2 regions of the Desulfitobacterium sp. PCE1 genome follow, and region 2 is predicted to be linked to the other one. Evidence: a T-box and tRNA genes for the amino acid it is inferred to sense, from the RefSeq annotation. Region 2 holds a T-box; the other holds one or more tRNA genes.
What was found. A T-box is a leader RNA that pairs with one kind of tRNA and senses whether it is charged. The one in region 2 lies ahead of tyrS (tyrosine--tRNA ligase), so its partner is inferred to be a tRNA-Tyr.
Positions count from the first base shown of each region.

Region 1: it encodes a tRNA-Tyr, which carries the amino acid that the T-box ahead of tyrS (tyrosine--tRNA ligase) is inferred to sense. The anticodon was not compared.

Region 1 covers NZ_KB913023.1:401,422-417,538, reverse strand. Annotated here, with positions in the region: gene DESPCE1_RS0102065 (ribosomal L7Ae/L30e/S12e/Gadd45 family protein) at 1-33, opposite strand, end outside; gene rpoC (DNA-directed RNA polymerase subunit beta') at 126-3,593, opposite strand; gene rpoB (DNA-directed RNA polymerase subunit beta) at 3,618-6,965, opposite strand; gene rplL (50S ribosomal protein L7/L12) at 7,406-7,783, opposite strand; gene rplJ (50S ribosomal protein L10) at 7,935-8,459, opposite strand; ribosomal protein L10 leader region at 8,487-8,621, opposite strand; gene rplA (50S ribosomal protein L1) at 8,687-9,379, opposite strand; gene rplK (50S ribosomal protein L11) at 9,428-9,856, opposite strand; gene nusG (transcription termination/antitermination protein NusG) at 9,889-10,416, opposite strand; gene secE (preprotein translocase subunit SecE) at 10,490-10,708, opposite strand; gene rpmG (50S ribosomal protein L33) at 10,819-10,968, opposite strand; tRNA gene DESPCE1_RS0102015 (tRNA-Met) at 11,122-11,196, opposite strand; tRNA gene DESPCE1_RS0102010 (tRNA-Tyr) at 11,299-11,382, opposite strand; gene sigH (RNA polymerase sporulation sigma factor SigH) at 11,563-12,216, opposite strand; gene rlmB (23S rRNA (guanosine(2251)-2'-O)-methyltransferase RlmB) at 12,428-13,177, opposite strand; gene thyX (FAD-dependent thymidylate synthase) at 13,174-13,872, opposite strand; gene DESPCE1_RS0101990 (Mini-ribonuclease 3) at 13,862-14,332, opposite strand; gene cysS (cysteine--tRNA ligase) at 14,364-15,797, opposite strand; gene cysE (serine O-acetyltransferase) at 15,803-16,117, opposite strand, start outside.
Region 2 covers NZ_KB913023.1:1,351,453-1,367,569, forward strand. Annotated here, with positions in the region: gene DESPCE1_RS23660 (nitrogenase component 1) at 1-617, shown strand, start outside; gene DESPCE1_RS21785 (nitrogenase component 1) at 839-1,789, shown strand; gene DESPCE1_RS21790 (molybdopterin-binding protein) at 1,830-2,690, shown strand; gene DESPCE1_RS23665 (hypothetical protein) at 2,735-2,911, shown strand; gene DESPCE1_RS0106700 (iron ABC transporter permease) at 2,908-3,969, shown strand; gene DESPCE1_RS22060 (ATP-binding cassette domain-containing protein) at 3,969-5,111, shown strand; gene tyrS (tyrosine--tRNA ligase) at 5,056-6,297, opposite strand; T-box leader at 6,387-6,643, opposite strand; gene DESPCE1_RS0106715 (small, acid-soluble spore protein, alpha/beta type) at 6,913-7,059, opposite strand; gene DESPCE1_RS0106720 (nucleotidyltransferase domain-containing protein) at 7,289-8,188, shown strand; gene nagB (glucosamine-6-phosphate deaminase) at 8,200-9,015, opposite strand; gene DESPCE1_RS0106730 (efflux RND transporter periplasmic adaptor subunit) at 9,298-10,569, shown strand; gene DESPCE1_RS0106735 (ABC transporter ATP-binding protein) at 10,553-11,290, shown strand; gene DESPCE1_RS0106740 (ABC transporter permease) at 11,287-12,480, shown strand; gene DESPCE1_RS0106745 (hypothetical protein) at 12,595-13,200, shown strand; gene lgt (prolipoprotein diacylglyceryl transferase) at 13,346-14,164, shown strand; gene DESPCE1_RS0106755 (saccharopine dehydrogenase family protein) at 14,241-15,446, shown strand; gene nspC (carboxynorspermidine decarboxylase) at 15,451-16,117, shown strand, end outside.

The DNA.
Region 1 (16,117 bases), 950 kb from region 2:
GTTTTTCGATTTTTTTAAGGCTTCATCAAGCATTAAGATGCTTTCCTCCTCAAGATTAGCGGTGATTTGTGAAGAAACACCATATTTTTCCCAAAACCGTTAAATCACACTATAGTATTTTATCATTACGAATTTACAGTGTCAAGATTTTCAACTTGTTCTTCATCAAGATTAATAACTTTTACATTCCGATAACGGGACATTCCCGTACCCGCCGGTATAAGTTTCCCGATGATGACGTTTTCCTTGAGCCCCAAGAGAGGATCCACTTTTCCTTTGATGGCTGCTTCCGTAAGAACACGGGTAGTTTCCTGGAAGGATGCCGCAGAAAGGAAGGAATCCGTTGCCAAGGAGGCTTTGGTGATTCCCAGAAGTACCGGGCGTGCTACCGCAGGTTCTCCACCCGCAGCAATGACTTTGGTATTCTCTTCTTCGAAATCAAAGACATCAATCAAACCGCCGGGCAAGAGGCTGGTATCTCCGGCTTCTTCCACTTTAACTTTACGAAGCATCTGACGAACCATAACTTCGATGTGTTTATCGTTAATATCCACACCCTGCAGACGGTAAACCCGTTGAACTTCGCCCAAAAGATAAACCTGGACGCCGCGGATTCCCTTAACCTTGAGCATATCATGAGGATTGATGCTCCCTTCGGTAAGTTCATCTCCGGCTTCAATCCGGTCACCTTCCCGAACCTTCAAACGGGAGCCATATGGGATAGTGTATGTCATACGCTCTTCATTGTCACCGGTGACATCCACTTCACGACGGCCTTTGACTTCGCGAATTGCGACGATACCGTCGTTTTCCGAGATGATGGCTTGACCTTTGGGTTTACGGGCTTCAAAAAGCTCTTCAACACGGGGCAAACCTTGGGTGATATCGTCCCCGGCTACACCGCCGGTATGGAAGGTACGCATAGTCAACTGAGTTCCCGGCTCACCGATGGATTGGGCAGCGATGATTCCGACGGCTTCTCCCATCTCCACATGATGACCTGTCGCCAGGTTGCGTCCGTAGCACTTACGGCATACCCCATAGCGGGTTTTACAGGTGAGTACGGAACGAATGGTGACTTTATCATAAACAGCGGCGATCTCCTGAGCTTGTTCCTCCGTAATCTCGTTATCGGCGGTAGCCAGGATTTCTCCTGTCTCAGGATGCTTTAGGTCTTCCAAGAGGAAGCGGCCCACGAGGCGTTCTTCCAGCTTCTCGATGACCTCCGGGCCATCCTTGACATCATCCACGGTAATTCCTTGGGTGGTGCCGCAGTCTTCGTCCCGGACGATGACATCTTGAGATACGTCTACAAGACGACGGGTGAGGTAACCGGAGTCAGCGGTCCGTAGAGCCGTATCGGCCAACCCTTTCCGTGCTCCATGGGAGGAGATGAAGTATTCCAAAACAGTGAGTCCCTCACGGAAATTGGCTTTAATGGGTAACTCAATGGTTCGTCCCGAAGGATCCGCCATAAGTCCCCGCATACCAGCCAGCTGACGGAGCTGTTGAATATTACCCCGAGCACCGGAGGTGGCCATCATGTATACCGGATTGAATTTATCCAAGGAATACATCAGGGCTTTGGTCACGGTGTCCGTAGCTTTCGTCCAGATATCGATTACCTTCTCATACCGTTCCTCATCGGTAATCAAACCACGACGGAATTGCTGCTCGGTTTTGTTGACCATACCATCGGCGTCAGCAAGAATCTTTTTCTTTTCTTCAGGTACTGTAATATCAGCAAGTCCAACGGTCATCCCGGCGCGGGTGGAGTATTTAAAACCTAAACTCTTGATTCCATCCAAAAGCTGGGCCGTTGCTTTATAGCCGCCGAGGCGATAGCATTTGGCCACCACATTATTAAGAACCTTCTTCCCAGCCACTTCGTTGATATACCCTACCTCCGGCGGGATAACTGAGTTAAAGATGAGACGGCCAATCGTGGTTTCCAAAAGTTCTCCGCTGGGCTGGCGAACTTTAATCATCGCTTGGAGGTTTGCCTGCTTGGTCTCATAGGCTAGAACCGCTTCATCTCGATTCTTAAAGATCTTACCTTCCCCAAGTGCTCCCGGACGTTCCATGGTCAGGTAGTAAGAACCTAAAACCATGTCCTGAGTGGGTGAAGCGACGGGACGACCGTCTTTTGGGTTCAGAATATTATGAGCGGAGAGCATCAAAAGTCTTGCTTCTGCCTGAGCTTCTGCGGAAAGAGGGACGTGAACAGCCATTTGGTCTCCGTCGAAGTCCGCATTGTAAGCAGTACAGACCAGCGGATGAATCTGCAGGGCACGTCCTTCAACCAAGATGGGTTCAAAGGCTTGAATTCCTAAGCGGTGAAGGGTTGGAGCACGGTTCAGGAGCACGGGATGCTCGGTGATCACTTCTTCAAGAACGTCCCAGACCTCGGAACGAACCCGTTCCACCATCCGCTTAGCGCTCTTGATATTATGGGCATGGCCTTCTTTAACCAGCTTTTTCATGACGAAAGGTTTAAAGAGCTCCAAAGCCATTTCCTTAGGCAGTCCACATTGATGAAGCCTTAGATTCGGTCCCACCACGATAACGGAACGGCCGGAGTAGTCAACCCGTTTTCCCAGAAGGTTTTGGCGGAAGCGTCCTTGCTTTCCTTTGAGCATATCGCTTAGGGATTTCAAGGGACGATTGCCGGGGCCGGTAACGGGACGTCCCCGACGGCCATTATCGATCAGCGCATCCACAGCTTCTTGCAGCATCCGTTTTTCATTGCGAACAATGATATCCGGCGCCCCCAGGTCCAAAAGACGCTTGAGACGGTTGTTTCTATTGATTACCCGGCGGTAAAGGTCGTTGAGGTCGGAGGTGGCAAACCGTCCTCCATCCAGCTGTACCATGGGGCGGAGCTCCGGTGGAATGACGGGAACGACGTCCATAATCATCCAATCGGGACGGTTTCCTGATTCTTTGAAGGCTTCCACTACTTCCAGGCGGCGGATGGCCCGGATTTTCCTTTGGCCGGAGACCTCCTTCAGCTCAACCCGGAGTTCGTCATTAAGCTTATCCAGGTCCATTTCCTCAAGAAGAATCTTAATGGCTTCGGCACCCATGCTGGCTTTGAAGCGGTTTCCGTATTTATCACGGTATTCACGGTATTCGGTTTCCGTGAGAAGTTGTTTTTTCATTAAAGAGGTATCCCCAGCATCGGTAACGATGTAGGATACGAAATAGAGGACCTTTTCCAAGGAGCGGGGAGACATATCTAAAAGAAGTCCCATCCGGCTGGGAATACCCTTGAAGTACCAGATGTGGGAGACAGGAGCGGCCAGCTCAATATGGCCCATGCGCTCTCTACGCACCTTGGAACGGGTGACTTCTACACCGCAGCGGTCGCAGACAATCCCCTTATAGCGAACCCGCTTGTATTTGCCGCAATGACACTCCCAATCACGGGTTGGTCCAAAGATTTTTTCACAAAAGAGTCCTTCCCGCTCAGGCTTTAGGGTTCTATAGTTGATAGTTTCAGGCTTCCTAACTTCTCCATGAGACCACTCACGGATCATCGTCGGAGAAGCCAAACCAATACGCATCCGGTCAAAGTTGTTGACGTCTAGCACGGTTCTCTCTCCTTTCACCCGGGTCTATTCCATATCGTCTTCATCAAAGGTCATGGGTTCTTCATCGATCACTTCTTCTTCCTCTTCGAAGAATTCCTCGTCCTCACCTTCAGCGGTTTCATGAGCCGCCGGAGCCGGGAGCTCTTCATGAAGATCGATGCCAAGCTCTTTTGCCGTCTCGGTCACATCCTCATCGATCTCGCGGATTTCGATCTCTTCATCGTTTTCGGAGAGAACACGAACATCAAGTCCTAAGCTTTGCAACTCTTTGATGAGAACCTTAAAGGATTCTGGAACTCCCGGTTCAGGGATATTTTCACCTTTAACGATAGCTTCATAAGTCTTAACCCGTCCGACCACGTCGTCGGACTTGACGGTAAGAATCTCCTGGAGAGTATAGGCTGCTCCATAAGCCTCCAGAGCCCAAACCTCCATCTCTCCGAAACGCTGACCGCCGAATTGAGCTTTACCGCCCAAGGGCTGCTGAGTAACCAAGCTGTAGGGTCCGGTAGACCGGGCATGAATCTTGTCATCCACTAGATGGTGGAGCTTCAGGAAGTACATATACCCGACGGTAATCTTATTGTCGAAGGGTTCCCCCGTTCGTCCATCGTAAAGTATGGTTTTGCCTGTCTCAGGAAGTCCGGCTTGTTTGAGGGTCGCAAAGACATCATCTTCCTGTGCTCCGTCAAAGACCGGTGTTGCCAAACGAAGCCCAAGGGCTTTCGCCGCCCAGCCCAAGTGAGTCTCCATAACCTGACCGATATTCATCCGGGAGGGAACACCCAGGGGGTTCAGGACAATTTCCACAGGAGTACCATCAGGCAGGAAGGGCATATCCTCCTGCTTCATGATGCGAGAGATAACCCCTTTGTTTCCGTGGCGTCCGGCCATTTTATCCCCCACGGAGATCTTCCGTTTCTGAGCGATATAGACCCGTACCAATTCGTTGACTCCAGGAGCCAGCTCATCTCCGTTTTCCCGGGTAAAGACCTTTACATCCACGATCTTACCAGCTTCTCCGTGAGGTACACGAAGGGAGGTATCCCGTACTTCACGAGCTTTTTCGCCGAAGATGGCTCTTAAGAGGCGCTCTTCTGCAGTAAGCTCCGTTTCACCTTTAGGGGTAACTTTTCCCACCAGGATATCCCCAGGGCGAACTTCCGCACCGATGCGGATAATTCCCCTCTCATCCAAATCCTTCAGCACATCTTCCCCTACGTTAGGAATATCCCGGGTGATTTCTTCCGGTCCCAGCTTGGTATCCCGAGCATCGGCTTCATACTCTTCAATATGGATGGAGGTATAGTAATCTTCTTTAACCAGCTTTTCGCTGATTAAGATAGCATCTTCGTAGTTATAACCTTCCCAGGTCATAAAAGCGATCAAAACGTTGCGGCCGAGAGCCAACTCACCATGATCTGTGGACGGACCATCGGCGATGATCTGACCCGCTTCGACTCGTTGGCCTTTCATGACGATAGGACGCTGATTGATGCAGGTTCCTTGGTTGGAGCGCAGGTACTTCAGGAGCTTATGCTTCTCTAAAGTTCCGCCATCATGGCGGATGATGATGTCGTCGGCTGTAGCCCGCTCCACGGTACCATCCTTAGTGGCTAAGACGCAGACCCCGGAGTCCTTAGCTGCCTTGTACTCCATCCCGGTTCCCACATAGGGAGCATCGGTACGCAAAAGGGGTACAGCTTGCCGCTGCATGTTAGCACCCATCAAGGCACGGTTGGCATCATCGTGCTCTAAGAAGGGAATTAAAGCCGTAGCGATGGAAACCATCTGCTTTGGAGAAACGTCCATATAATCAATTCGATCCGGTGCAACCAAAACGAAGTCCGGACCATGGCGCCCATCGATCTTTTCTTCAATAAAGCGCCCTTCATCTGTCAAGGGGGCATTAGCCTGAGCTACGACGAATTTCTCTTCTTCGTCAGCGGTCAGATAGTCGATCTGATCCGTAACCTGGCCGTTGATCACTTTGCGGTAGGGAGCTTCAATGAATCCGTAGGGATTAATCCGGCCATAGGTACTTAAAGAGCCGATCAAGCCGATGTTAGGTCCTTCAGGAGTTTCAATGGGGCACATGCGGCCATAGTGAGAGTGGTGAACGTCACGCACTTCGAAGCCGGCCCGTTCACGGCTTAATCCTCCAGGTCCCAAGGCACTGAGACGGCGTTTATGGGTCAGCTCAGCCAAAGGATTAGTCTGATCCATAAATTGGGATAGCTGACTGCTGCCGAAAAACTCTTTAATGGCCGCCACCACCGGACGGATATTAATCAGAACCTGTGGTGTGATGACATCCACATCTTGAATGGTCATCCGTTCACGGACCACCCGCTCCATACGGGATAAACCGATACGGAATTGGTTTTGCAGAAGTTCTCCTACGGAACGGAGGCGGCGATTGCCCAGATGGTCAATATCGTCCTTGTAGCCTTCTCCGCTCATGAGGGCCAGCATTTGCCGCAAGGAAGCCACGATATCTTCCTTAGTCAAATGATGAACATCGCTGGGAACATTCAGATTTAACTTTTTATTAAGTTTATAGCGACCAACCTTAGCCAGGTCATAACGCTTAGGATCAAAGAATAATGCTTCTAATAGAGAGCGTGCACTATCCACGGTGGGAGGCTCTCCCGGACGCAGACGTTTGTAGATCTCTACCAAAGCTTCCTCTGCAGATTCCGTATTATCCCGCTCCAAGGTAATCCGGATATGCTCGTTATCATCGAAAAGCTCGGCGATCTGCCCATTGGTAGCATAACCCAAAGCCCGAATCAACACGGTAGCCGGAAGTTTACGAGTTCTATCCACACGAACGAAAATATTATCATTAACATCCGTTTCAAACTCTAACCAAGCTCCACGGTTAGGGATAACCGTCGCTCCGAAGACCTTCTTTCCGCTGGGGTCGATGCTTTCGGAATAATAAACACCAGGAGAACGAACCAGCTGACTGACGATAACCCGTTCTGCTCCGTTAATAATGAAGGTTCCCTTAGTGGTCATCAAGGGAAAATCGCCCATGAAGACCTCCTGCTCCTTCACTTCCCCTGTCTCTTTATTAATGAGACGAACTTTAACTCGCAGAGGTGCCGCATACGTTACGTCGCGTTCCTTACACTCTTCCACATCGTATTTGGGCTCTCCTAAGCTATAGTCTATAAATTCCAATACGAGGTTGCCCGTGAAATCTTGAATCGGGGAAATATCTCTAAACATTTCCCTTAACCCTTCATCAAGAAACCACTGATAAGAGTTTTGCTGAATTTCGATTAGATTTGGCATGTCGAGAACTTCTCGAATTCTGGAATAGCTCCAGCGTTCCCGCGTCCCTACCTTAACAGGATAGAACATGTACGCTTCACCCCTCAAGTGTGATGTCCTCGCCCCGAGGATTGTATTATGACATAAACAGCCAAAAGCAAGGCCTCATTTGCAAAACCTCGCTTCGTTGTTTATGGAGATCCCTCTTTCATGATCGAATTAATCAAATGACAATCTCCCCATCGTCACCTTTAGTACTATCTGATAGAAAGTTTCTATCGATGTCCTAAGTTACTGTTTGGAATAGTCTGGATAATTCGTCCATTTTATGTACAGTAACAATTACTAAGGATACCAAGATTATCTTCTATTGTCAAGCAGAAATATTTCTTTTTTTGCAGTTTTATGTCCTTTATGAAAATTATTTTCAAATACTCCCTGTTGCTAAGTAGATTATATCAAAATTGTGTCCAAATAAAAAACCGTTTTCGCGCCGATAGGCTGAAAACGGTTTTCCAAATAGACTAAACTTATTTAACTTCGACAGTTGCACCAGCTTCAACGAGCTTAGCTTTGATAGCTTCTGCATCATCTTTGCTGACTTTTTCTTTAACAGGCTTTGGAGCGCCGTCAACCAGTTCTTTAGCTTCTTTCAAGCCAAGACCGGTGATTTCGCGAACAACTTTGATGACGTTGATTTTTCCAGCACCAGCGTTCATGAGGACAACATCGAATTCAGTTTGCTCTTCAGCAGCAGGAGCAGCGCCACCGGCAGCAGGAGCAGCAGCTACAGCTACAGGAGCAGCAGCGCTAACACCAAATTCTTCTTCGAAAGCTTTGACGAGCTCAGCAAGCTCGAGAACGGTTAAGCCTTTTACGGCTTCGAGAATTTCAGCAGTTTTAGACATTGAAATTTTCCTCCCTAATATCACTTTAAAATAATTTTTGTTTTTGAATCCATTATGGACATCATTATAATTCAGCTACGACGCCTTTGGGACCATCCCCCGCATCATAACCCGAACATCATGGTGCGAACCTCGCGCCATCGACTCTCGATTAAGCTTGAGCTTCTTTAATCTTACGCACTTCTTCCAAGGCATAACCCATTTTGCGGATCGGTCCTTGAAGCACGTTGGCCATGCCTGTGAGGGGTGCTTGCATTCCCCGCAGGACTTGAGCAAGGAGTACTTCGCGCGAAGGAAGTTCTGCAAGGGCTTTAACTCCCGCTGGATCAACCACTTTCCCTTCGACCACACCTGCTTTAATGGCAAAGGTCTTAGAGGTCTTAGAAAAATCGGATAATATTTTAGCTCCTGCAACCGGATCAGCACTGAAAGCGACGGCTGTAGGTCCTTCAAGAAAACCATCCAAACCTTCGATACCGACTTCATGAGCTGCACGACGAACCAAGGTATTTTTCAATACATGGTATTCGACACCGGCTTGACGCAGTTGGGCACGCAGTTGAGTTACTTGAGAAACGGTCAGGCCGCGATAATCAGCCAGTACGACCCCTGTGGAGTTTTGGAACTTTTCCTTAATCTCCGCAACCACTTGTGCTTTTTCTTCGATATTTGGCACTTAAGTCCACCTCCTTCCGAAATACCCACACTAGTAGAAAAACCTCCGCTTCGACTGCAGAGGTTAAGAAGGCCCAATATAACTTAAGGCTATCTTTCCAACCTCGGCAGGACATTAAGCTCTAAGAGCACCTGCTGTCTACAGTGGAAGGCTGTTCAATTCTAGTAGAGTATATCTTATCTATGCAAACCTGTCAAGAAATATTCCAGACACATTTTGGAATCCAATTAATTGGCTTTGACCGGGTTAATCCGCACTCCGGGTCCCATGGTCGAAGACACAGTGACGCTACGGATATACTGACCCTTAGCAGCAGCCGGCTTCGCTTTAACCAAGGTCTCAACAAGAACCTTATAGTTCTGATAGAGTTGTTCTTCGCTAAAGGATACCTTGCCGATTGGGGCATGAATGATACCGGCTTTGTCAGCACGATATTCAATCTTACCAGCTTTGATCTCTTTGACAGCTTTGGCTACATCAAAGGTAACTGTACCGGTCTTGGGGTTTGGCATAAGTCCCTTAGGACCGAGCACACGACCCAGTTTACCGACCATACCCATCATATCCGGTGTAGCTACAACCACATCGAAACCAAACCAACCTTGCTCGATTTTCGCGATCATATCTTCTGCGCCAACAAAATCTGCACCGGCAGCCTCAGCTTCTTTAGCTTTTTCGCCTTTAGCAAATACTAACACACTCCGGGTTTTACCGGTTCCGTTAGGAAGCACCAGGGCTCCACGGATTTGTTGGTCCGCATGACGGGTATCAATACCGAGCTTGAATGCTACTTCAACAGTTTCGTCAAACTTTGCCTTAGCGATCTTCTTAACGACTGCTAAAGCTTCCATAGGCTCATGAAGAGCTTCACGATCAAAAGCTTTAACTGCTTCTTGATAGTTTTTACCTACTTTGGCCATTCTTTAACCTCCTAGTGGTTCTTCGGGACGAGCCCTCCCACAAAAATCTTAACCTTCGACGATGGTGATTCCCATACTGCGTGCAGTACCTTCAACCATGCTCATAGCCGCTTCAATGCTTGCCGCATTGAGATCTTTCATCTTGGTTTCAGCAATCTCACGAACTTTAGCTTTGCTCACTTGAGCTACCTTTTTACGGTTAGGCTCTGAAGAACCTGAATTAATGTTCGCAGCTTTTTTCAACAAAACAGATGCCGGCGGAGTTTTGGTAATAAAGGTAAAGGAACGGTCCTCATAAACGGTAATTTCAACCGGAATAATCAATCCCGCTTGATCCTTTGTACGCTCGTTGTATTCTTTGCAGAAGGCCATAATGTTGACCCCGTGCTGACCAAGAGCTGGACCAACCGGAGGTGCCGGATTTGCTTTACCTGCGTTGATAGCTAATTTAACCAAACCAACGACTTTCTTTGCCATAGTTACACCTCCTTAATAGGGTAATTTACTGCTTAGTCGACTTTCTCGACCTGAGCAAAATCAAGTTCTACCGGAGTCTCCCGTCCAAACATGGACACAGAAACCCGCAGCTTCCCTTTATCTTCAAGGATTTCCCGAACAGAAGCGATGAAATCCTTAAAAGGACCTGATGTTACACGTACGTTTTGGCCCACGGTATAATCCACACGTGTGCGGACTTCTTCCACGCCCATTTGCTTTAAAATAGCTTGTACTTCATGATCCAGCAAAGGGATGGGCTTTGCCCCGGTGCCGACAAAACCTGTCACACCCGGAGTATTGCGCACCACATACCATGAATCGTCCGTCATATCCATTTCCACCAGAACATAGCCCGGGAAAACTTTACGCTTGGCGACCTTCTTCTTCCCATTTTTGATTTCAATCTCATCTTCCATGGGAACAAGAACACGGAAGATTTTATCTTCCATATTCATGGATTCTACGCGCTTTTCAAGATTGGTCTTCACCTTATTCTCATAACCGGAATAAGTGTGAATAACATACCAGTTCTTAGTCATATTTCGAACAGGAACCTCCAATACAAGGCCCCAAACTAACTTGCCGTACTTTCAGGGCAACCTGTTTGAGTACCTATCCGAGAATCTTGGTTATTAAAATACTTAATCCGCTGTCGACAATCCATAGCATGACAGATACAATAGCTACAGCGACGAGAACTACTCCTGTATAAGTCAAAAGCTGTTTGCGGTCCGGCCAGTGTACTTTTTTAAGTTCACTCCATACTCCCTTAAAGTACTCTGTCGACTTTTCTTTTGTAGGAGCATTCGTTTGCTTCTTAACTGCGCCCATCCAATCACATCCTTACAAGACTCTGAGCTACCATTACTGACAACGCAGCCCGGCGTACAGACTTTTTGGCAAATACGCAAAGAAATTTTGCCCAAACGCCAAGCTATGAATTACTTGGTTTCTTTGTGAGCTGTGTGGGACTTGCAAAACTTACAATACTTTTTAACTTCCAAACGATCTGGGTTATTTTTCTTATTTTTTATGGAAGCATAATTCCGGTTTTTACATTCGGTACAAGCTAAAGTAATGCCAACACGCATTCACGAACACCTCCCTGGGCACAACTAAAAATCCGCATTCAATCCATGCTCATAATACATTATCACATGTAATTTACCATGTCAAGAATTTGAAAAATTCAGTATGTAATATAGAAAAACCGCAAAGCTATTAGCCATGCGGTTTTTTGTCCTTGGTTGCGGGAGCCGGATTTGAACCGACGACCTTCGGGTTATGAGCCCGACGAGCTACCGCTGCTCCATCCCGCGACGTCAATCGAGATTCGAGGCACGAAGTTCACGATTCGAACTTCATTTCCTCTCAGATGGTTTCAATTTATTCCAGATCCACAGGATCCCGAATTTTGATAATGGTGGGCAGGAATGGATTCGAACCACCGTACCTTTCGGAACAGATTTACAGTCTGCCGCCTTTAACCACTCGGCCACCTACCCAAGTCACTCATTCATTATATACCAAAAGCTAAAAAAATACACCCTTTTTTATAAAAGAAATCTGCAGCTAATGGCTAGACCACAAAATGAAAAACCGACTTCATCAAGCCGGTAACATGATACTCTTTCTTTTTATTAACTTAATATCCTAGTCAAACACCGGTCATAGCAAAGCATAGCTTATCCATCACGACGTTCCAGGTAACGCTCAAGCTTTCTTTTTACTCTTTGGAGAGCATTGTCAATGGATTTTACATGCCTATGTAGGTCTACTGCAATCTCTTGATAGGATTTGCCTTCGAGGTAAGCCATCAGGACTTTCCACTCCAAGGAACTCAAGATCTCACCCATCTTTTCTTCGATATCATCGAATTCTTCCTGACTGATGATCAATTCCTCGGGGTCGGTTATTCTTGTTCCGGAGATCACATCCAGCAAGGTTCTATCCGAGTCTTCGTCATAGATAGGTTTATTTAAGGACACGTAGGAATTCAAAGGGATATGCTTTTGCCGGGTAGCTGTCTTAATGGCTGTAATAATCTGCCTTGTAATACACAGCTCAGCAAAGGCTCGGAACGAGGAGAGCTTATCACCACGGAAATCTCGAATCGCTTTGTAGAGCCCAATCATCCCTTCTTGGATAATATCTTCACGATCTGCTCCAATAAGGAAGTATGATCTTGCTTTTGCTCTGACAAAGTTCTTGTACTTATTAATTAAGTATTCCTGTGCTTCGGCATCACCGTTTTTGGCCAGCTCTACGACTTCTTCATCCACTATGACTTCATTCGTGTCGCACTCTTCCAACACTTCGAGTTGGGCGTTAAGTGTCAAAGCGATCCCTCCCGTATCATGGTGATGAAGATGTTGTAATGGATTATCGCTCTTGTCCGCAAGAACATACTCATTATACCTTGGAAAAAACGGAAGCGTCAAGGCGAAGTTTTAGAGGTTCTGTCGTCTCATGCACTCTACAAGCCGAGTTTGGGCTTTTGGACCCAGGTCTTCGCATTATAGGACCCGGTTACCCTATTTTTTAGGCAAGTTATTGATGTTTTTTATTTCCCCTCCGCTGACGAAGAACCTCGTACATTAGAATAGAACCCGCCACACTGGCATTTAATGAATTGATCTGTCCTCTCATGGGGAGGCTGACGATCTCGTCACAGGTCTCTTTGATCAGCCGGCTCAATCCCTTACCCTCACTTCCTATGACGATGACCCGTGCTCCTGTAAGGTCGGAGCCATAGACTTCCGTTCCTCCCGCTTCAGCCCCAGAGATCCAGCACCCTGCCTTTTGGAGATCCTTCAGGGTCTGAACCAGATTCCCTACCCGGGCTACCAGGACATGCTCCACAGCACCGGCTGAGGTCTTAGCTACAGTGGCGGTCAGGGAAACACTGCGCCGCTTTGGGATAATCACCCCATGGACACCTGCAGCATCGGCTGTCCGAATGAGGGCGCCTAGATTATGAGGATCTTCCACTTCATCCAAGACGAGGATAAAAGGATCCTCGCCTTTTTCTCCGGCCAGAGCGAGGATATCGTCCACTTCGGCATATTCCCGCGGGGCAACGTAGGCTAAGACTCCCTGATGCTTGGCTTTTTCGGTCAAACGGTCAAGGGCTGCTTTATCCACGAATTGAAAGGGAATCTTCTGGGCCCGGGCATGGCTGACCATGTCCTGGAAGCGGCCAGTCGTACCTTCCGATTGGAAAAGGAGCTTGTTGACAGGCTTGCCCGATTGGAGAAGTTCCCAAACGGCATTGCGGCCGTATACGATTTCGTCGGTCATAGATTAGGGTCATCCTTTCCTTTTTGCTTCTTCAGCGCCTTAATCCGGCCACAGCTCATGGCCCCTTCGTGGCAGATCCCTTGGGTAACGCAGGTGGGTCCGGCTTGGCCAAAGACATTGGGAGCCACTTCCCGGACTAGCTCCAGCATTCTTTGGGCAAGGATGCGGATTTCCCATTGGGCGCGCATGCAGGTTCTATGCTCGAAGAAGTTCATTAAAGAACGGGCATTAAAGGTAGCCATCAACGAGGTGGTACAGGCGTTGGGCAAGATATAGCGGGCATCTTCTGCAGGGACCATAGCCAGCAGGGCTTGGTATTCTTCTTGCAGAGTGGCCATGACATTCTCGAAGCGTTCCAGGGCTTGAGGATTACGGCGTATGGTAGGAGGTATGACGAAGTCAAACCCTTCTTCTTTTACATAACGCTGCGATCGTTGAGAATAGCTGGCGATCCGATGGCGGACCAATTGATGGGACAAAGCACGAGATACGCCATCGATGGAGAATTGAAAGCTGACATGCTCAAAAGGTGAAAGATGACCCATGGAGCGAAGCTTCTGCACGAAATTGGCTACCCTTTCCTCATCCAACTGTTCCATGAGCTCCGGAACCGGATCAGGCGAATAGCACAAACGGGCAGCGGCCGCAATGACTTTTTCCGGATCTGGTGTGTATTGAATCAGTTCAATATTCACTTCTCTCTCCCCCTATAATCAAGTCATCTGTGAAAGACTCTTCTTCCTTGGTGGTTTCACCATTACCTTTTTCTTCATCCTCTTCCCGAATAAACTCGTCCACCTGCTCAAAGGCCCACAGCATACGCTCTGTCCTGCCGGTCAACTGCCAATAGCCCACCAAGGCTTCAAAAGCGGTGGCATGGCGGTAAGTTATGACATCGGTGCTTTTAGGATGGCCTCCTTTGGCATTTCTCCCCCGATGAACCACAGAGGTTTCCTGATCATCGAGATTGGGGAGAATGTGATGAAGAAGCTTGGCTTGGGTCCCCGCCCGAACATATTTGGTAGCCAGACGGTGAAGGTCCTTAACCTTTTCATAACCGTTATTGAGAAGATGAGTCCTGACCCAAAGCTCATAGACCACATCTCCCAGGTAGGCTAGGGTAAGGGCATTCATTTCCTGCCAGGATCTTGGCATGGGATCGGGCAGAATGCCCTTCCCCCCTTTCTCATTTAAGCGTCCAACGCGCTCCTTGAGGAGTATCTTCCAGGACAATCCCCAGATCTTTCAGCCGGTCCCGGATCAGGTCGGACATTTCCCAGTCTTTCTTTTTCCGGGCAATGGCTCTTACTTCCAGAAGGAGATCCATGACCTGCTCCAGCTTTTCGTTACCGGCTTCAACCTTGTTGGCGGGATTAGCCAAATCAAAGCCCAGAACATCAGCCAGCTTCCAAAGAGTACCCCTGGCCTTAAGCAGTCCTTCGGAGCTGTAAGGATAGGCCTGAACATGGGCGTTGATGACTTTTCCCAATTCAAAGAGACTGGCATAAGCCAGAGCAGAGTTAAAGTCGTCGTCCATGGCCTCTTCAAATTCCTTGCGGGCTTCTTCTGCCGCATCCCTTAGTTTTTCATCCGCAGCTGCATCTGCACAGGCCTGTCCTTTGCGGCCCAGTGCTTCATCGGCCAGACGGATACTGGTTTGCAGACGTTCCAAACCTTTCTGAGCCATACGCAGGTTCTCATCATCAAAATCCAAAGGGCTGCGGTAATGAGTACCCAGGAGATAAAAACGAATCACTTCCCCAGGAAAATGTTCAAGAATCTCACGAACAGTAAAGAAGTTCCCCAGGGATTTAGACATTTTCTGCTGATTGAAGGTTAAAAAGGCATTATGCATCCAATAGCGGGCAAAAGTCTCTCCATGGAGATAGCCTTCCGATTGGGCGATTTCATTTTCATGATGAGGGAAGACCAGATCTCCCCCTCCCCCGTGAATGTCAAAGCCCGAGCCCAAATATTTCAGGGACATGGCGCTGCACTCAATATGCCAGCCGGGACGGCCTTTCCCCCAAGGGCTTTCCCAGAAGGGTTCTCCGGGTTTGGCATTTTTCCATAGGGCAAAATCCATAGGGTTGCGTTTGCGTTCTCCTACTTCCACTCGGGCACCGGCTTGCATATCCTCAAGAGTCCGGCCGGAAAGCTTGCCATAAGCAGAGAGCTTGTCCACTGCAAAATAAACATCCCCTTCCACAGCATAGGCTAAGCCTTGCTCCTCCAGACCTTTAATAATCTCAATCATCTCCGGAATATGATCGGTGGCTTTCGGATGTATGGAAGCCGGCATCAAGTTAAGGGCCTTGGCATCCTTAAAGTACTCTTCAATATATTTTTCTGCCAGCTCCAGGGGATCCCTCCCCTCTTCATGGCCCCGATTAATAATCTTATCATCAATATCGGTAAAGTTTTGAACAAAAGTTACATCATAGCCTTTATATAGAAGATAGCGGCGGATCATATCAAAGACAACGAGCATCCGTCCATTTCCCACATGGAAGTAGTTGTACACCGTTGGGCCGCAGGTGTACATGCCCACCTTGCCCTCTTCCCGGGGTATAAACTCCTCTTTTTGATGGCTCATGGTGTTGAATAGCCTAAGTGCCATTGAATTCAGCTCTCCTTTTCCCCTAATTTTTTCTCCAAATAATTAATTCGTTCCATTAGTATTTGCAGCATTTCCTGAACGGGATCCGGCATTTCTTCCGCACGAATCTCCTTATTGCACACAGATTTCGTAACCACATGCAATTCCTTAATAGGCACTCCATGGCGGGAGACCACTTTTCCAGGAACTCCTACCACAGTAGTATTGCTGGGAACAGGTTTAGTCACCACAGATCCTGCCCCGATTTTAACATTATCTCCAATTTTGATGGAACCTAATATCTTAGCTCCTGAACCGATAAATACATTATTCCCAACGGT
Region 2 (16,117 bases):
TGGGCTTGGTTGCTGCTCAAAGCATGGCGGAAAAGCTGGACATTCCTTATTATTTCAATCCCCCTTCCTATGAGCTGGATGAAGTCCTTCGGCATTATTACAATCTGGCCGGCTTATTGGGCAAGCCTTGCCCAGATTTTCGCCAGGAGATCTTGCAGACTCAATTAGCTATCGTGGTAATCAGGGAAAGGGTGGGAGATATCCCGGTTGTTGTGGATTCGTCCGCTTCCATGCGGCCCTTTGCTCTGGCTAAAGCCCTTCTGGGCTATGGCTTTCAGGTGAGGGCAGTCTTCGCACCCCATTCTCCCAGGGATGATTATGAAGAACGGAAATGGTTGGCCGACCATTGCCCCCAGGTCACCATCATAAACCGTGAGGGCATCAAAGCCGTATCCGGCTATGGTTTGGACCAGGAGTACATGGCTATCGGTTATGATGGAGCCTTTTTGCTGAAGGCCAGGTATTTTGTGGATGTGTTTAATGATGAGTCCTTTTATGGGTTTCACGGTATTCGCAAGCTGATGAAGCTTATGGGAGAAGCTGTCGCCAGGGCAGCGGATTGGGGAGACCTGAAGGAGAACAGAGATGAGGGGAGCGAGCGTCCATGGAACGGTTAGCCATCTATCTCCCGCCTTTTGCCAGTGATTATTCCGGAGCCTGTTCCACGCTCTTGAACTGAACTGTTTGATCATCATTGATGACGCCTCATGCTGTACCCGCAATTATGTCACCTAAGATGAACCCCGCTGGACGGAAAGCACGCGCAGTACCTTTGGCTCGAATCTGAGAACCATTGAAGCTGTGCTCGGGGATGAAGAACGGCTGATCAGCCAGACCATTGAAGCGGCGCAGAAGCTCAAGCCGGAATTCATTGCCGGGCAGCCCCGTGCCGGCGATCATCGGCAGGGATATGAACGGGATCGCCCGGGAAATTGAGGCGCGCAGTGGTTTTGCGGCATTAGGCTTTGCTACCACGGGATTTTCCTATTACAATAAGGGAATTTCTGCCGCCCATTTAAAACTGCTCAAGCGATTCGCCGTTTCCGGAATCTCAACAGCTTCCAAACATGTAAATATTCTGGGCCTGACTCCGCTGGATTTCTCGGCCAACGATAACGGTAGGGATCTGATTCGTCTTCTGGAAGATAACGGCTTCCGGATTAACGGCAGTTTTTGGATGCAGACGGAGCTGGATCAGGTTCGGCGTGCCGCTTCTGCGGAGGTCAATCTGGTGGTATCCCAGTCTGGTTGGGCGGCTGCCCGGTATCTCTACACAAACTATGGTATTTCCTATGTAGCTGCAGCTCCTTTGGGGATGAAGCACGGCCGGGTTGTATTGGAGGCTTTACGTCAGACGGCGGCGGATAAGCAAAATCGTGTTATCAAGGGCGCCGTGGCAGAAGCCGGCGGAGATTTGCCGGTGGCCGATAAAGCGGGAGCCTTGTTGATCATCGGAGATCAGATCGTGGCCAATTCCCTTCGGGCCGCTCTCCGGCAAGCCGGTTGTGGGCAGAGCATTACCGTAGCCAGTTTTTTTGGCCTGGAGCCGGAATTGGCATTGCCTGGGGATCTCCTCCTGAAAAGCGAGAAACAGCTGATTAAGTTTCTCAGAAGCGGCATTTATACCAGGATGATCGCTGATCCCTTGATTCTCGGCCTTCCTGCCGCAGCCGGGCTTAAGGGTTATAGCCTTCCCCATCCGGCGATATCCAGCCTCCTTCATTGGCAGGATATGCCCCTTTTCATCGGCGAGGAATTTGAAAAGACCATATTAAGTTGGAGCGATTAAATGAAAAATAAAGCTAAGCGAAAAGGAGATACAGATATGAGTGAAAAAAAGCATTTACCTGTCACCCGAGCAGAGGCTTTGGAGCTGTTATTCGGTGCCTGGAATCGCGGTCCGCTCCAATGATTTTAGCAACGGCCTGCCGGATACTTCAGGCTGGGTGAAAGGTGTTGACTATGTTCAGGCGGATACCGGGGATGATTTTCCTGATGAGTACGATACGGTCATCCCGGTGGAGGAGATTTACTATGACAGCGAGGGCCGACTGGCATTGGCTAAGGGTCTTACCTTTAAAAAAGGGGATTGTGTAGGAGCGGCAGGGACAGCGATTCCTCAGGGGGACCTGATTGTGGAAGCTCATGTCAGGCTGACCCCTTTGCATCTGACTATGCTGGCTCTGGGCGGAATTTATCATCTGGAAGTTATCAGAAAGCCTCAAGTCATTTATATACCCACCGGGAGTGAGCTGATCCATGCAGGAATCAAACCGGAGCGCGGTCAAACCATCGAGAGCAACAGTCTGATGGTAAGTGCCTTGCTGCGGCAATGGGGAGCGGAGGTGACCTGTTATCCGATCATCAAGGATAAACCTGAGGAATTGGCGGAAGCCCTGGATAAGGCATTGAACGTTGCGGATTTGGTTTTGATCAATGGCGGATCCTCCAAAGGCGCTGAGGACTTCAATACCGCTCTCCTTGAGAAAAAGGCCGATCTTTTCCGGCACGGTATCAGGGCTATTCCCGGCAGGCCGGTGGGTATTGCTATGATCGGTGGGAAACCGGTGATCAATATGCCCGGACCTACTTTTGCCACCTTTCTGGCCATGGACTGGTGTGTATCCGGTCTGATCCATCATAATTATGGGCTGACGGCCCCCGGCGGCCGAAGCTTAAAGTCCGTTTAACTGAGCCCCTTCATAAGCGGCCGGATTATGAATTTTATTTCAGGTTGATTTTGGATAGGAAAGAAGGGGGCTATGAAGCAACTCCCATGGGCTGGGACCGAAACCTACCCGATTCTCTGCTGCAAATGGACGCTCTTTTGATCGCACCCATCGGTATTTACGAATATCAAGCCGGGGAAGAGGTTGAAGTGGAGCTGATTTGCGGGTCTGAGCATCTTTGAACGAGACTTCATTCAGTGATAGAGGAGAATCAATCTTGAAGCACACAAACAGTGAGTATTTCGCAGTGAAAATCATGGTGCTGCTCGCTTTGACGGTGGTACTGTTTTTCGCCTCCTTTCTGGTCGGGCGGTATCCGATTCCCCCCCAGACGGTTCTGGATATTATCCTCTCCAAATTCCTGCCGATCCCCCAGTATTGGGATAGCACCCTGGAAACCGTCGTCCTCCAGGTGCGCTTGCCCAGGATTGCCCTCGGTATTCTGGTGGGAGGGGCCCTGTCCGTTTCCGGTGCTTCTTACCAGACCCTATTTAAAAATCCCATGGTCTCTCCGGACCTTTTGGGAGTGTCGGCAGGGGCAGGTTTCGGGGCGGCCTTGGCCATGATCAACGATGGATCATGGTGGCAGATTCAGACCCCGGCATTTACCTTTGGGATGATTGCCGTGGTGGCCGCTTATGTGATCGCTTATGTCTTTGGGAAGCAGACGATTACGATCCTGATCCTGGGCGGGATTGTTGTCTCCAGTCTGTTCCAGTCCCTGCTTTCGATTGTCAAGACCTTAGCCGATACGGAGAACCAATTGCCGGCCATTACGTTCTGGCTGATGGGGGGACTGGGCAAGGGGGCTAATCAGGATGTTCTGCTCATGTTGCCGGCTATGCTGCTCTCCATGGCCCTCATCTTCCTGTTCCGCCATCAGATCAATGCTCTGGCTGCCGGAGAAGATGAGGCGGCCACCATGGGGGTCAATGTGCCCCTGGTCAAATTGATTGTGGTCTGCAGCTCCACCCTGATGACCGTTTGTTCGGTCAGCATCTGCGGGATTATCGGCTGGATCGGCATGGTTGTACCTCATATTGCCCGGATGCTTACCGGTGCCAACTACTCCAAATTGGTTGCCGCTTCCTTTTTTATCGGGGGAATCTTCCTGCTGATCATCGATAATATTATCCGCGGTGTGGAGGGAGTCGAACTTCCCCTTGGCGTACTGACCGCTATGGTGGGGACTCCCGTCTTTGTCCTGCTCCTGTCCAGAGTGAAAAAGGGGTGGTCCTGATGCTGAGTGTCAAAGAACTAAGCTTTTATTACCAGCCCGAGCGAATCATCCTTAAAGATATTTCCTTTGAGCTGAACAGTCATGACATCCTCTGTCTGCTGGGGCCTAACGGAACCGGGAAAACAACGCTGCTCAGGTGCATCCTTTCTCTCCATAAAATGAAAAGGGGCAGGATTACCCTGAACGGACTGGATTTAAATAAAATTCCCCCTAAAAAGCGGGCGGAGCTGATGGCTTATGTTCCCCAGGCTACCACTGTAGCTTTTCCATATGAAGCGGCAGAGATCGTGCAGATGGGAAGGGTGGCGAATCTGGCCCTGGGGGCCCGGCCCTCAAGCCGGGACCGAAAACTGGCTGAAGAAGCCATGGAGAAGATGGGAATTCAGCAATTCCATATCAGCGGCGGAACCGATCTGGATGAAGGCTATGATGAACAGCTGTTGGAGCTTGTGCGCAAGATTAAAGCACGTTCGGGATTAAAGCTGGAAATCAATCTGGGGCCGTCTTTTCGGAAAGAGACCATCCTGGAATTAAAGAAACTGGGGATAGACAGCATTACCAGCTCTCTGGAATGCAATGCCCCGGAGGTTTTTGCCGCAGCCAAACCCGGAGATAGTTTGGAACGGCGGCGTGAACTACTGCAATGTTGTGAGGAAGTGGATATACCAAGCCGCTCCATGATGCTCCTTGGACTTGGAGAAACCGACGAGGACAGAATTGAGCATTTGTTCTTCATGAAACAGTTTGAAAAGCTTTATCAGCTGCGTTTGTCCCGTTTTATGCCCTTTCCGGGAACTCCCTATAAGGACAGACCCCGCTGTTCACCCTGGGATAGTGCCCTGATAACAGCTATGGCCCGTCTGGTACTGCCGAATGTGGAGATCTGCCTGGCTGCGGGCAACAGTACAGATGATATCCCTCTTTGGTATCTGGCAGGGGGCGGCAATCAACTGCTCGGAGTATCCCTTACAAGAAAGGAGCCTCCTGCGGCTCCGGATATAGATGTCTATAAGATTGAGGAAGGGGCCTATGTGGTCGATAAGCGCAAACAGGTAATCAGAGTGCTGGAAGGAATGAATCTGGAGGTTACTTGTGAAATGCCGGATTATCAGCGGGTTGAATCATGTCATACACAATTTTGACAAAGCGTTTTTTACCGATTTTTAAAACATCGCCGTCGGCTAGAACTCTATCCAAATCCTCAATCTTCTCCTGATTAAGCTGTACTCCCCCTTGCTGAACCAAGCGTCTGAATTCTCCGTTGCTGGTGGCAAAACCCTTTTGTACAAGCAGGGGGATAAGCTCAATCAGCCGGCTTTGGGTCTTCACTCCAAGCTCAGGGAGCTGATCGGGAATAGCCTTTTTGCTGAAGGCAGCATCATAGAACGTCTTGGCCTGGATAACCTCCTGCTCAGTATGGTACAGCCGGGTAATGATCTCCGCCAAAACATATTTGACATCGCGAGGATTTTTGCCCTGAGCCAGCTCCCTTCGGAAAGCTTCGATGCGGTCCGGGTGTTCATCCGTTGCCAGCTCAAAGTATTTCAGAATGAGTTCATCGGGAACTTCCATGACTTTTTTGAACATCACTAGGGCGGGCTCATAGACCCCGATATAGTTCCCGAGGCTCTTGCTCATTTTCTCCACGCCGTCCAATCCTTCCAGAAGGGGCATAAACATGGCGATCTGTTGAGGCTGTCCCATGGCTTTCTGCAGAGTTCTGCCCATCAGGATGTTAAAGGTCTGGTCCGTGCCCCCCAGCTCCATATCTGCTTTCAGAGCCACCGAATCGTAGGCCTGCATTAAAGGATAGAAGAATTCATGGATGCCGATAGGGACATTGTTGCTGAACCGCTTTTGGAAATCATCCCGTTCCATCATTCTGGCCACTGTGGTTGTGGCAGCAAGCTTAAGAACATCCTCGAAATTCAGTTGACTAAGCCACTCGCTATTATAGCGGACTGTGGTTTTCTTCTTGTCCAGTACTTTGAAAATCTGCTCGAAATAGGTCTTGGCATTTTCCTTTACCTGTTCATCGGATAGGGCATTGCGGCCTTTCGCTTTGCCGGATGGGTCGCCGATCTTTCCGGTAAAATCACCGATAATGATCACGGCTTCGTGACCAAGGTCCTGCATCTGTTTGATTTTGCGCAGTACCACGGCATGACCTAGGTGAATATCCGGTGCGCTTGGGTCGAGCCCCAGTTTGATGATTAAGGGACGGTTGTTTTTGAGGGACTCCGCCAGTTTGTTTTTCAGCTCTTCCTCATTGACCAGCATACTGACCCCTTTGGTGATGATCCGAAATTGTTCTTCTACAGTTTTCATTGGCTGACTCTCCTTGAAGATTAAAATATTATTTAATACAAGCAAGGTCTATAAGATTGGGAAATAAAAAAACTCCCGCCCTTCATTTCCAGAAGGACGAGAGTGTGCTCCCGTGTTACCACCTTACATTTACGAACAACTCGCATTGTCCGCCTTTTCGAGTACGCCATAAATATGGGTGATACTCTAGCACTATAACGTGTGCAGGAAACCGTCACAGCCTACTAAAAACGTTCGGTGTGAAGCTCAAAGAGGTATTCATAACCAGCCTGCCAAGCGCCTCTCATCATCCGGCAACTTTCTGTTTGCGGTACGGGTTACTACTTGTTCTTATCACAGCTTTTGCTCTTATACTCCGAAATGCAGGAAGTCCTGCAAGTCTTCGTTATGCAGATATTAAATTAGGATATATTGTAGTAAAGCAAGGGAAAATTGTCAAGGGTTAATCAGTAATAATTCTGATTTGTGCAAACAGCTGGGCAAGGAGATAAAAGTGGACAAAAAATTTATGTAATAAAAAACAGCTCTGTTCTAATAGAACAGGGCTGTTTCATGTAACAAGGCTCTTTTTAACAAATGTAAAACTTAAATGTTAACTTTTATATGCAACAATGATTATCTTTTACCAAAACTTTCAAATGTACGGCGAACCATTTCTCCTCCGACGGAACCATTTTGACGGGAAGTGGCCTCTGGACCTAAGTTAACATTGAATTGAGATGCTACCGTGTTTTTGTCTACTGGTAAATTGTACTTTGCCATGATTGATTACCTCCCAAGATGTTTTGTAGTTTAGATTTTTGAGGCTTGAACCAGTAATTCTAATTTGCCCGATTTCAGGACAAATAATCAGGAAATTTATGGAGTGCAAATAGGAATAACATTGAAAAACGGAGAGGGAAGGCCTTACATTAGAGGATAAAAAGCATAAAATAAAATGGGGATCATTAAGGAAAATCCTTATTAAAATATGGCTGAAAGGATTTTGAGAATGGAGAATCTTATTCGTTTGCTTGAAGTTCATGGACCTCTAACAGGCAAAGAAATCCATGAAAAAACCGCGATAACTATTTTTGATCTCTGGGAGGAGTGTAATCAGTGTGCCGATATTATTTTAAGCACGATTGGAACAAGGTATCTAAGGCTGGATAAACATGTGGAAGGTTTTGCCCGGCTTTCCCCCTCCATAATCAGAGAATTTTATAACTATACGGTTGTCAGTTTGAAGGAACAGTCTGAGGAAGCTCATGCAAAGGCGGACCATATCCATCAATCCATCAAGAAGATCAGTAAAAATAAATTTGAAGTTGCGAAGGATATCATGGAAAAAATCATAGCATCCCAACAGGACTCTCAAAGTATTCAGGAAAAAACATGTTTTATTATTTCGGGGGATGTGGCCTATGATATGGCCCATCTTGAACCAAGACCTGAATTTTCTACAGGGAAAATGGTCAAGGGGTCAGATCTCGATATTGTAATTATTTATAAAGATTTGTCTGAAGAAATTATTAAAGATCTTGATTCTACCATCTATGAGTGGAAGTTTTATTTACTTAAACATCCCAGTTATAAAGAAGAAATAGATTATGTTATCAAAGATCTTTCCGTAGTTGAGAGACAATTGGCATTTGAAGGATTTGAATCCATGATCGCGGCAAAGGTTCTGGAGGAAGGGAAATTTTTATGTGGGAACCATGCACTGTTTGCTGAGGTCAAAAATAGGGTTGCCGATCGCGGGATACCTGAGAAATTAGCCGTTTTGAAGGAGAGGGCTTGTATAGACAGAGAAAATGCCAGGAAGCGGCTCCTGGCATACAGAGATTCAATCAACGATAAAGAAATGAAGCAACTTTTTTATACAACCGATGAGAGAGAAGAGTTCTTTTAAAAATTAAGGCTTTACAGTCCATATTGACGCTTAATGCTTTCTACATGGCGGTAATGATCAGTGTGCAATAATTTCGAAGCCGCCCCTTCATCAAGCACGACGGAGATCTCGCCGCCGTGCAGTTGTATAGCCGATGCGGTGATCTGGGATGTAATGGGACCTTCCAGACATTTGGCAACCATATCAGCTTTTCTGGCGCCATTGACGATCATTAAAATATTCCTTGCTTCCAATATGGTTCCGATGCCCATGGTAATGGCAAAATGAGGCATCTCACTGCGTTCGATATTGGCTTTTTTGTAGAACGCTTCATAGTTATCATCCAGAGTCTGTTGTGTTAATACCACGACCCTCGTTCTGGAACCAAGGGATGACCCAGGTTCATTAAAGCCCCAATGCCCGTCACCACCAAGTCCCAAAAGCTGCAGGTCAATACCGCCGGCCTTTTTAATTTCTTCTTCATACCATATACAAAACTTTTTCGGGTCTTTGGTTCGGCCATCGGGTATGTGTATATTTTCCTTTTTAATATTAATATTCTTCAATAGTTCCTCGTGCATGAATCGGGCATAGCTTTGATCCATAGGGTAGGCCTTTTCCAGATCAATTCCTGCCCCAAGGTACTCATCGAGATTAAAGGTTTTGACTTGAGAAAAATCAAGACCCTCTTCCCTGTGCATTCTGACCAGCTCCTGATAGGTGCCGATGGGGGTACTTCCTGTTGCCAGTCCAAGCACACAATCCGGCTTGGATCGAACATAACCCGCAATGATTTCTGCGGCATATTTGCTCATTAGTTTATAATTTTCCCTGATAATAATATCCATGTTTTTCTCCCAGCTCATTCTTAATATAGGATTGATGGTAAATATCTATTTATTTATTCTACTAAAAGTCTATGTAAAGATAAATAGGTCTAGATATTAAATTAGTTTTGAGAAGGCAAAACTCTTAGGAAATAATAGGCAAACAACGATTTTTAGAAATACTCTTTTTAAAACTAATAAAAAATTAATAGTTTCTTTATAAGTTTATTAGGAATTACTTGCTATAATGGACATATTGATACCTTGGTAAATTATAGAAAGGTAAGATATCAGGAGGAGAGTATGCAACCAGATACCAGTATTCCAAACAATGTTCATTCAGATCCCAGTGCCCAAAGGTTTAGTGGCAAAAAAGGTTCATTTTTTCGGAGGCACCGCAAGAAATTAATAGCAGCCCTTATCTTACTTGGCGGGCTAGTGATTGCCTCGCAGTTCTTGAGTCGGCAAGGCGGCTTGATTCCTGTTAATACTGCCGAGGCTGTTCAAAAAAGCTTCGAGCAGAATGTTTTTGCCAACGGCAAACTGGAAGTCAAAGATCTGGCTGAATTTAAGGCCGAAAGCAAAACTAAGGTTCAAGAAGTCCTGGTCAAGCATGGGGACAAAGTAAGCAAAAGTCAGGCTGTTTTAGTGATGGATACCAGCACTCTGAGTGTGGAAGCATCTCAAAAAGGGCTGGAATGCAAGGAGCTCAAGGCTAAAATAATCAATAGTGAATCGAATATCAGACTGCTTCAACAAGCCTATGATTTGGCGCAAAAGGATTATGACAATACGAAAATTCTTATGGAAAGCGGAGCGGCCAGCCTTAAGGAATTAGAGGAGGCTGAGCAAAAGGTGACTGAGGCCGAAGAGAAATTAGTAGTAGAACAAGAGGCTAATCTACCCCTGCTCAAAGCCCAGCTGGAGCAAGCCGAAGTGCTCTATCGGAAAGCCCAGGAGAAATTGCAGAAAGCTACTATACTTAGCCCTTATGATGGAACTGTCTTGAATTTAGCGGTCAAGGAGGGCCAGGAAGTTGAATCTGGAACCCTACTGACTCAAATCGGTAATCCAGCTGATCTTCTCATCGAAACAGGTATTAATGAGGTGGATGCCGCCCAACTTACAATAGGGGATAGGGTGGAAATAACCAATAGCGGCCTGCTGAGTGAGCCCTTGATCGGCAGTGTTGAAACCATTGCGCCTACGGCTGAGGTGGTGTCAACGGCTCAAGGTGAACAAACTCAAGTGAAAATCAAAATAAGTGTCCCTGCTACTGAAGGGGAAAGTCCATTAAAACCTGGCTTTAATGTTAATCTTAAATTTATACTGCATCAAAAAGAGCAAGCTTTGCTGGTTCCTTTAGAAGCGGTGGTTGAAGACGATGGACGAGAACTAGTCTATGTCGTCGGACAGGATGGAATAGTTACAGAAAGAGAAGTGCAGACAGGCTTAAGCAATGAACTGTTCATGGAGATTGTCTCCGGTCTCGAAGTGGGAGAAAAGGTCATCCTGAACCCCGATGAGAAAATCAAGGACGGAGTGCAGGTGATCGTTAATGCTCAAAGCAACTAACTTAGTTAAAGTTTACCATACAGAGAAAATTGCCGTTACGGCCTTGAAAGGGGTTACCTTCCATATATCTGCCGGTAGTTTTGTAGCAATTATGGGCCCTTCGGGTTCAGGAAAATCTACATTAATGAATATCTTAGGCTGCCTGGACACGCCCACCGAAGGGCAATATATTCTGGATGGCCTTGATGTTTCCCATATGGAGGAGAATGACTTGGCCGGGGTCCGCAATCTTAAGATTGGGTTTGTCTTTCAGACGTTTAATCTTTTACCGAGAATATCCTGCTTGCGCAATGTTGAGCTGCCGATGATTTATGCCGGAATTGGGGAAAAGGAAAGAAAAGACAAGGCTTTCGAGGCGCTGACAAAAGTCGGTCTGGCCAAATGGGCTGCTCATCGCCCCACAGAAATATCCGGAGGACAGAGACAACGGGTAGCCATTGCCCGGGCTTTGGTGAACAATCCGGCCATTATTATGGCGGATGAACCCACCGGCAATCTCGACACCCGTTCGGGAGAAGAAGTGATGGCTATTTTTCAGGAGCTCAATCAGCAGGGAGTGACCATTGTCCTGGTCACCCACGAACCTGAAATCGCCCAGCATACCCAGAGAATTCTTAAATTCCGGGATGGCCTGCTCATGGAAGATGAATCGGTGGAAGAACCGGTTCAGGCCAGGGATATTCTGGCCGGGCTCCCTGCTATGGAGGAGGGGCCGGTATGAATTTTAAAGAATGCATCCAGGTAGCTTTCGAAGGGATCAGAGCCAATAAAATGCGCTCAGCCTTGACTATGCTGGGTATTATTATCGGGGTGGCGGCTGTCATTACGGTCGTGGCCATTGGGCAGGTGGGTCAGGCAGCTATTATGTCTTCTCTGGAAAAGATCGGCACCAATTTGTTTACTGTTTATCCCCGCAGCGATGAACAATCCCCTCTTACCCAAAGCGATATGATAACGGTTCAGGATTTAGAAGTAATCAAGAATGTAGCGACCGATATTCAATATGTTTCCCCGGCGGATTCCTGGTCTTTTGCCGCCCAGTATGAAAGAAAAAGCAAACGGGTCTATACTTATGGGGTTTGGCCTGAGTATAAGCATATTAGAAATATTAAGCTGGATAAAGGCCGGTTTCTCTCCGAAGAGGATGAAAAAGGTGGGAGAAGGGTAGTCGTCATTGACAGCAAACTGGCCGAAGACCTTTTTGGCAGGGGAGAAGCTCTGAAAAAACAAATCAATATCTTTGGTACCTCCTATACGGTCATCGGAATAACTCAGCGGGATGAAAGCTTCTTGATGGGAGGACCCAATCAGCCTTCTTCTGTGTATATCCCTTATTCCGCTTTGCAAAACATGGTTAATATCGATTATGTTCCTTATATAGAAGCCAGTGCCGTGAGTAAAGATAAAACTGAAAGTGCTATGAACCAGGCTAAAAAGATCCTGAACAGCCGTCACCATACGGAGAATAGCTATCAAGCTTACAGTCTGCAGCAAGATGTGGAACAGATTGATACCATCATGACCATTTTGCAGCTGGTGATTGGTTCCATCGCTGCCATCTCCCTTTTGGTAGGAGGGATCGGGGTAATGAATATCATGCTGGTCTCAGTGACTGAGCGGACAAGAGAAATCGGCATTCGCAAGGCTTTAGGGGCCAAATATAAGGATATTATGATCCAATTTCTCATTGAAGCAGTCGTCATTTGTTCTATAGGCGGGGCGGTCGGTGCTTTGCTCGGTATCGGCGGCGGTGTCCTTGCCGCTGGGCTGGCTAAGATTCCACCGGCAATATCCCCCATGACCATTGTCATTGCTTTTGCCTTTTCCACTACGATTGGGCTCTTTTTCGGTCTTTACCCGGCGCGCAAAGCGGCTAAGATGAGTCCTGTTGAAGCTTTGCGTTATGAGTGATGTGGATGCCTCAGAAGAGTGGGCAAAAAACCTAAAGATTTTTTTCAGCCCCGTCGATATATAAAGTAAGTACGGTATTAATAGGAAAGTACAGAAAGATTTGGAGGGTGCCTTATGGAAGTGAACCGACTATCATCGGCAGGGGCTTATTATAATAATGCAGACTATTCCTCAAGGTCAGAGAAAAGCCCTACTCAACCCGGCCAAGAAGCAGGTAAGCTCCCTGTGGATTCCGCGGCTGCTGTATATGAACCTGGCAATTCGGGGACAGATAATACTCTTGGGAAGACCTATTCCCAAGATACGGAGACCATCGCCCGGCTAAAAGCTGAAGTGGATCGGCGTACTGAGAATTTAAGAAGTCTTGTGGAGCAGCTCCTCTTAAAGCAAGGTTATAAATTTAACGATGCGACAGATATTTACCAACTTCTGCGTGAAGGGAAAGTAGAGGTAGATCCTGAAACGGCGGCCAAAGCCCGGGAAGAGATTTCTGAGGATGGATATTGGGGAGTAAAACAGACCTCAGAGAGGGTGTTTTCCTTTGCTATAGCCTTAACAGGTGGAGATCCCAGCAAGGCCCAAGCGATGAAGGATGCTGTAATCGAAGGCTACGAACAGGCGAAGAAGATTTGGGGAGGAGAACTCCCTGAGATTTGTCAAAAGACTTATGAAGAGACTCTCAAGAAATTTGATGAGTGGATAGAGAATAATGTAAAGTAAATATCGAGATCCTCTGCTGAAATTAAACCGGCAGAGGATTTTTGTTGTTTGTGTGAAAAATAGTGTTGTGGTACACTTTTGGGAGGGACATTCTATCGATGTTAACGACATGCAATGTTAAAGAATCACAGAAAGGTGAACACTGATGACGAATCGTTTTTTAGTTCAAAATCTATTTGGGATCGAAGGACTGGACATTGCTTGGTATGGAGCAATTATCGCCTTTGGTATCATCATTGGAGTATGGTTAGCCGGTCGGGAAGCAGAGCGGCAGGGAATAAAAGGGGAGATGATTTTTGACTTTTTGATTATTGTTTTGCCCTTGGCCATCATTGGTGCCAGGGCCTATTATGTCATTTTTGAATGGGCGAACTATGTGGATAATCCTATGCGAATCTTTGCTATTCGCGAAGGTGGGCTGGCAATTTACGGTGGGGTTATAGGCGGTTTTATCGGTGCTCTGATCTTTGCGAAAATAAACCGCTTTCCGTTACTCAGGTTGACTGATATTGTAGTGCCCAGTTTAATCTTAGGACAAGCCATTGGGCGCTGGGGTAATTTTGTTAACCAAGAGGCTTTTGGTAACCTTGTCACAAATCCTAACCTGCAGTTTTTTCCCTATGCTGTGTTTATTGAAAGGTTAGGAGAATGGCATCAAGCCACTTTTTTCTACGAGAGCATGTGGAATCTATGTATTTTTGCCGTCCTCATCTATTTTCGAAAGAGAACAAAATTCACAGGGCAGCTTTTAGCCACCTATTTCATGGGGTATGGGTTGGGGAGATTTTGGATAGAAGGACTGCGCACAGATAGTCTCTACCTGATTCCGGGATTGCGGGTATCTCAAGCCTTTTCTTTGATCCTCATTATTATAGGCATCCTTATGTTTGTGTTTCGGAAAAAGTTGTTTAAAGAACATTTGGAATATGAGGGGAAATATCGGATGGATAGAAGCCCTAAGTGATATTAAATCTTGTTGATAATATCTTCGACATTCTTTATAATCATCTTTGTGAATTTATTTAATGGGAGGTCTTAACATGGGAAAAGCCTTGATTATTGGGGCCGGTGGTGTGGCCAATGTGGTCGCACATAAATGCTGTCAAGTTCCTGAAGTGTTTGAGGAAATTTGCATTGCGAGCCGGACGCTGAAAAAATGCGAGGATATAAGAGATAGATTAACCGGCAGCCGGACTAAAGTCAGGGTCGCTCAGGTTGATGCCGATCAAACGGTAGAAGTCATCCGGCTCATTAAGGAGTTTCAACCGGAGCTGGTGATCAATGTAGCCCTTCCTTATCAGGACCTGACCATTATGGATGCCTGCCTGGCCACCGGCGTTCATTATGTGGACACGGCCAACTATGAACCCCCCGATGTCCCGAAGTTCGAATACAAATGGCAGTGGGCCTACAGGGAAAGATTTGAACAAGCCGGGTTAACGGCTTTATTGGGAAGTGGGTTCGATCCCGGGGTAACGGGTGTTTTCTGTGCCTATGCCCAAAAGCACTATTTTGATGAGATTCATACCATCGATATTGTCGATGCCAATGGCGGAGATCATGGCTATCCTTTTGCCACCAATTTTAACCCGGAGATCAATATTCGGGAAATCACCGCCAAGGGTCGTTACTATAAAGAGGGAGAGTGGATTGAAACCGATCCCCTTTCCGTGAAGAAGGTCTATGATCTTGAGGAGATTGGGCCCAAGAACATCTACCTGCTCTATCACGAAGAGCTGGAATCTTTAGCTCAAAATATTAAGGGAATCAAACAGATCCGCTTCTGGATGACCTTCTCCGATAATTATCTGAACCATTTAAAGGTCCTGGAAAATGTGGGCATGACTTCTATCGAGCCTATCGAGTTTGAGGGTCAGCAAATCATTCCCCTCCAATTCCTCAAGGCTGTCCTGCCTGATCCGGCATCCCTGGGACCGAGAACCAAGGGCAAAACCAATATCGGCTGCATTATCCAAGGAGTTAAAGATGGTCAGCCCCGAACCTATTATGTCTACAATATTTGCGATCATCAGGAATGCTATGCTGAAGTGGGCTCTCAGGCTATTTCTTATACCACCGGGGTACCGGCCATGATTGGCGCTAAGTTGATTATGGAAGGAAAATGGAAAAAACCTGGCGTCTATAATATTGAAGAGTTTGATCCCGATCCCTTTATGGAAGACCTGAATAAGTACGGATTGCCTTGGAAAGAGGATTTTGCCCCCACATTATTGGATGAGGAATAAAGTCATGAATATAAAAGAACTGCCCACACCCAGTTATGTTGTGGATGAAAAGCTGCTGAGGAGAAATCTGGAGATTTTACAATCCGTTCAAGACCGGACAGGGTGCAATATTCTGTTGGCCTTGAAAGGATTCTCCATGCATGCCGTGTTTCCTTTGGTAGGACAATATCTAAAGGGCATCGCTGCCAGCTCCTTGTTTGAGGCGCGACTTGGCTTTGAAGAGATGGGCAAGGAAGTTCATGTCTACTCACCGGCCTATATCGAAGAGGAGTTTGACGAGCTTCTGGGGTATTGTGATCATATGGTGTTTAACTCCTTTGATCAGTGGCGCAAATTCAGGGATAAGGTAAAAAAACATCCCAGAAAAATTGAATGCGGAATTCGGGTTAATCCGGAGTACTCGGAGATTGCCACGGACATCTATAACCCCTGCTATCGGAATTCCAGGCTGGGAGTGACTCTGGCCAATTTTAAGCCCGAAGAGCTTGAGGGAATAGATGGATTGCATTTCCATACTCTCTGCGAGCAGAACTCGGACACTCTTGAACGCACGATCAAAGTGGTGGAAGAAAAGTTCGGTGAACATCTCAAGAGGATGAAATGGCTGAATCTGGGCGGAGGTCATCATATTACTCGTCCTGATTATGATCTTGAGACCCTTGTGCGCTGCA